One region of the Nonomuraea sp. NPDC005692 genome, then DNA from elsewhere that is predicted to be linked to it. Evidence: riboswitches for the same ligand, from Rfam matches in the RefSeq annotation. Region 1 holds a riboswitch; the other holds the start of a gene.
The links. A riboswitch is a leader RNA that binds a small molecule or an ion and turns the genes downstream of it on or off. The one in region 1 is predicted to bind glycine.

Region 1 (2,384 bases):
GCGACGCTGCCCGACGACATCGGATACCGCGGGCCCACAGCCTGCTCGGCGGCCGGCATCACCTACAGGCAGCTCGACTACTGGGCGCGCACGGGCCTGGTCGAGCCCACGATAAGAGCCGCGCACGGCTCGGGCTCGCAGCGGCTCTACAGCTTCCGCGACATCCTGGTGCTCAAGGTCGTCAAGCGGCTGCTCGACACCGGAGTGTCGTTGCAGCAGATCCGCACCGCGGTGCAGCACCTGCGTGACCGCGGGGTCGCCGACCTCGCGCAGATCACGCTCATGAGCGACGGAGTCAGCGTCTACGAGTGCACCTCGGCCGACGAGGTGATCGATCTCCTCCAGGGCGGCCAGGGCGTGTTCGGCATCGCGCTCGGCCGGGTCTGGCGAGAGGTCGAGGGCTCCCTCGCGGAGCTGCCGGGGGAACGGGCGGCGGTCGAGGACACCGTCCCGGCCGACCATCCCACTGACGAGCTCGCCAAGCGGCGCCGCGCACGCCGCACGGGGTGAGCTGAACCGCTGAACACACCGTAGTAATCTAGGACAGAGTAAGGCTGATGACCCCGTGCGGGAGAGTCCCTGGGCTTCGGTCCTGGGGCGCCGAAGGAGCAACCCTCCCCGGAATCTCTCAGGCATCCCGTACCGCTCGGGTGAGGCAACTCTGGAAAGCAGGTGCGCCCGCCAGGCGCACCTCACCGACGGTGCAAGCCCCACGGTGGGGTGAAGCTCTCAGGTCGCGATGACGTCGCGATGACAGAGGGGGAGATCCGGCACTCGCCCGCGCCCTGGCGCCGGTCTCCAAGCCTCGGGAGGCAACCTCCATGACCGACCTGTCCGCTCCGCCGTTCTCGTCCAGGCACATCGGCCCATCCGAGTCCGAGCAGCAGCGCATGCTCGAGGCGGTGGGCTTCGAGTCCGTCGGCGATCTGGTGGCCGTGGCCGTGCCCGAGGCCATCAGGGTCAAGGACCGGCTCAAGCTGCCGGCCGCCGCGAGCGAGACCGAGGCCATCGCCGAGCTGCGCGAACTGGCCTCCCGCAACCGGGTGCTGACCTCCATGATCGGCCTGGGCTACCACGACACCGTCACGCCCGCCGTCATCCGGCGCAACCTGCTGGAGAACCCGGGCTGGTACACCGCGTACACGCCGTACCAGCCGGAGATCTCGCAGGGCCGCCTGGAGGCGCTGCTGAACTTCCAGACGGTCGTCTCCGACCTGACCGGCCTCGACGTCGCCGGCGCCTCCCTGCTGGACGAGGCCACCGCCGCGGCCGAGGCCATGACGCTGGCCCGCCGGGCCGGCAAGTCCAAGAGCGACGTGTTCGTGGTCGACGCCGACACGCTGCCCCAGACCAAGGCCGTGCTGGCCACCCGCGCCGAGCCGCTCGGCATCACGCTGGTCGAGCACGACCTCGACGGCGAGCTGCCCGAGTGCTTCGGCGTGCTCGTCCAGTACCCGGGCGCCTCGGGCCGTCTGCGGGACTTCCGCGACGTGGCCGCCAGGGCGCACGAGGCGGGCGCGATCGTCGTGGCTGCCGCCGACCTGCTTGCCCTCACGCTCGTGGCCGCTCCCGGCGAGCTGGGCGCCGACATCGCCATCGGCTCCTCCCAGCGCTTCGGCGTCTCCTTCGGGTTCGGCGGGCCGCACGCGGCCTACATGTCCGTACGCGAGGGCCTGCAGCGGCAGATGCCCGGCCGCCTGGTCGGCGTGTCGGTCGACGTCGACGGCGACCCCGCCTACCGGCTGGCCCTGCAGACCCGCGAGCAGCACATCCGCCGCGAGAAGGCCACCAGCAACATCTGCACCGCCCAGGTCCTGCTGGCCGTGATCGCCGGCATGTACGCCGTCTACCACGGCCCCGAGGGCCTGCGCCGGATCGCGCATCGCGTGCACCGGCACGCCGTCGCGCTGGCCGGCGGGCTGCGCGAGGCCGGCCTGGAGGTTGTGCACGGCGAGTTCTTCGACACCGTGCTCGTCCGCGTGCCCGGCAGGGCCGCCGAGGTGGTGGCCGCCGCCGCCGAGCGGGGCGTCAACCTGTGGCAGGCCGACGACGACCACGTCTCGATCGCCTGCGACGAGAAGACCGGCGCGGCCGAGCTGGTCAAGGTGTGGGCCGCCTTCGGCGTCGAGCGCGAGGAGGTGGCGCTGGAGGCCGACGCGCTGCCGGCCGAGCTGCTGCGCGAGTCGGACTACCTGACCCACCCGGTCTTCCACAGCCACCGCTCCGAGACCGCGATGCTGCGCTACCTGCGCAGGCTCCAGGACAAGGACATCGCGCTCGACCGTTCGATGATCCCGCTCGGCTCGTGCACGATGAAGCTGAACGCGACCACCGAGATGGAGCCGATCACCTGGCCGGAGTTCGCCGGCGTGCACCCGTACGCG
Region 2 (2,384 bases), on a different contig from region 1:
GGAGCTGCACGAAGACGACGTCACCAAGAGCCTCGGCGGCGAAGGCCGTGATGCCGACGGTCACGGTGATGCCGTCGTCCACGCCCGACACCCACTCGTGCTCCTTGGTGTAGTTCAGGTCGTCAGGGATGTTGCTCACTTGTTCCTCCTGTAGAAGGGCAGCTCGACCAGGTCCATAGGTTCATGGCTGCCCCGGATGTCCACGGCCAGACCTGTGTCGGCCCCGGCGTCCACGTAGGCCATCGCGATGGGCTTGCCCAGGGTCTGGGAGGGCGCACCGCTGGTGACCTCGCCGACGACGGCGCCGTCGCGGGTGACCGGGTAGCCGTGACGTGGCACCCGGCGGCCCTGGGCGACCAGGCCGACGAGGCGGCGGCGGGGCTGGTCGTCCTTGACCGCCTCCAGTGCCGCCCTGCCGACGAAGTCACCGGGCTTGTCGAATTTCACCACTCTGCCCAGCCCCGCGTCGAACGGGGTCAGGTCGGAGCTCAGCTCGTTGCCGTAGAGCGGCATGCCAGCCTCCAGCCTGAGGGTGTCGCGGCTGGACAGACCGGCGGCCCTGAGCCCGTGCGACTCGCCCGCCGCCTCCAGGGCGCGCCAGAGCGGCACGGCGTCCTGGTTGGCGACGAACAGCTCGAAGCCGTCCTCGCCGGTGTAGCCGGTGCGGGCGATGAGCGCCTGGCGGCCGTCGACCACGCCGGGCAGGCCCGCGTAGTACTTGAGACCGTCGAGGTCGGCGTCGGTGAGCGTGGCCAGGATCTCCTGGGCCTTCGGGCCCTGGATCGCGATGAGGGCGTACTGCTGGGAGCGGTCGTCGACCGCCGTGTCATACGACTTAGTACGATTTTTCAGCTCATCAGCGACTTTGTCGGAGTTCGAGGCGTTGGCCACCACCATGAACTCCTCGTCCGCCAGCCGGTAGACGATCAGGTCGTCGAGCACCCCGCCGCGCTCGTCCACGATCATCGTGTACCTGGCCCGGCCGGGCGCGAGCGCCGACAGGTGGCCGACCAGGGCGTAGTCGAGGGCCTCTCCGGCCTGCGGACCGGTCAGGAAGATCTCGCCCATGTGCGAGAGGTCGAACAGCCCGGCCGCCTCGCGGACGGCTTTGTGCTCCGCCGACTCGCTGCCGTACCGGAGCGGCATCAGCCATCCGGCGAAGTCGGTCAGCGTGGCGCCTAGGGCCTCGTGGACGTCTCGTAGCGGCGTAGGTCGGGACATTTGTCGCACCTCAGGACAGGATTGGATGCCAGCATCCTCCCCCTCTGTCATGGATGCCTGAGAGCTTCGCCCGAGTTTTACCGGACTTTCACCTTCGGCGAGGCCCCGAGGGCCTGCTTTCCAGAGGTCACCTCCCCGTAAGAACGCCTTACAGGGCTGCCGCGCGGTCCTTTGCCTTGAGAGGTTCGCGGGGAGGGCTTGCTCCTTCAGGGACCCTGACCGGCTGTCAGGGTGCTCTCCCGCACGGTTTCGCCGGTGATGTCCGTCAGCCTAGTGCCGTCATGGGGGTGTTGTCGCGCTTCGCCCCCTGCCTTCCGCAGCATCCGCGACATCCCGCACGCAGCGAAAAGCGGCCGCGGCCCCGGAGAGGCGGGGTCGCGGCCGCGTTGGTGGCCGCGCGCGAGCCGGTCATGGCAGGTCAGCTCGCACGCGGCAGCTCGGGGCGGGCCGGTGGCGACCGGCCCGCGCGTAGATCAGGCCCTGTGGATCAGGCTCTAAAGGTCAGGCCCGAGGATCAGGCCCGCGCCCAGAGGGCGGGCACGTTCGGCGGCTCCCAGCCCGGCAGGCTGGTGTGCGCCTGGAGGCAGCGGTAGCTGACCCCCTGGTAGGTGACGACGTCTCCGGCCGTGTACGACTTGTAGGCCGTCCAGGTGGTGCCCTGGCCGTCCCCTCCGACGGTCAGGGTGAAGGACGCGGAGTGGTCCGCCGTCGCCCCGTCGCCGTTGATCCCTATGGTGTACGTCCCCGCCGCGGCGCCGCTGGTGGTGGCGATCGTGACGGTGGACGACTGACCGGCCTGCACCGTGGACGGGCTGAAGGAGACGGTGACCCCGCTCGGCACGTTCCCGGCGGAGAGCGCGACGCTCTGCGCCTGGCCGGACGTGACCTGGGTACTGACCGCCGCGGTAGCCGACTGACCGGCCTGGACCGATGCCGACGACGGGGTCACCGAGATCGAGTAGTCGTTCTCCGTGGGCGTGCTGGTGCCCACGGCGAGCTTCCATATGGCGTACGCGATGGCGTCGGAGTTGCGGTCGAGCGCCGTGGTGTTGATGGCGCTCGGGTAGCTGTCGCAGGCGCTGTGGTAGCAGCGGTCGAACGGCTGCCCGGCCGAGCCGCCCCACTTGGCGGCCTGGGCCGAGCTCTTGACCGCCCCGGCCCCC

Region 2: linked by a shared signal. The riboswitch ahead of gcvT (glycine cleavage system aminomethyltransferase GcvT) and the one ahead of gcvP (aminomethyl-transferring glycine dehydrogenase) in region 1 are both predicted to bind glycine.

Annotation. Positions count from the first base shown of each region.
Region 1 is NZ_JBEXYU010000014.1:55,885-58,268, forward strand. Features, by position in the region: gene ABZ459_RS27050 (MerR family transcriptional regulator) at 1-510, shown strand, start outside; glycine riboswitch at 559-655, shown strand; gene gcvP (aminomethyl-transferring glycine dehydrogenase) at 822-2,384, shown strand, end outside.
Region 2 is NZ_JBEXYU010000006.1:348,949-351,332, forward strand. Features, by position in the region: gene gcvH (glycine cleavage system protein GcvH) at 1-139, opposite strand, end outside; gene gcvT (glycine cleavage system aminomethyltransferase GcvT) at 136-1,221, opposite strand; glycine riboswitch at 1,256-1,355, opposite strand; glycine riboswitch at 1,376-1,473, opposite strand; gene ABZ459_RS16820 (M28 family peptidase) at 1,736-2,384, opposite strand, start outside.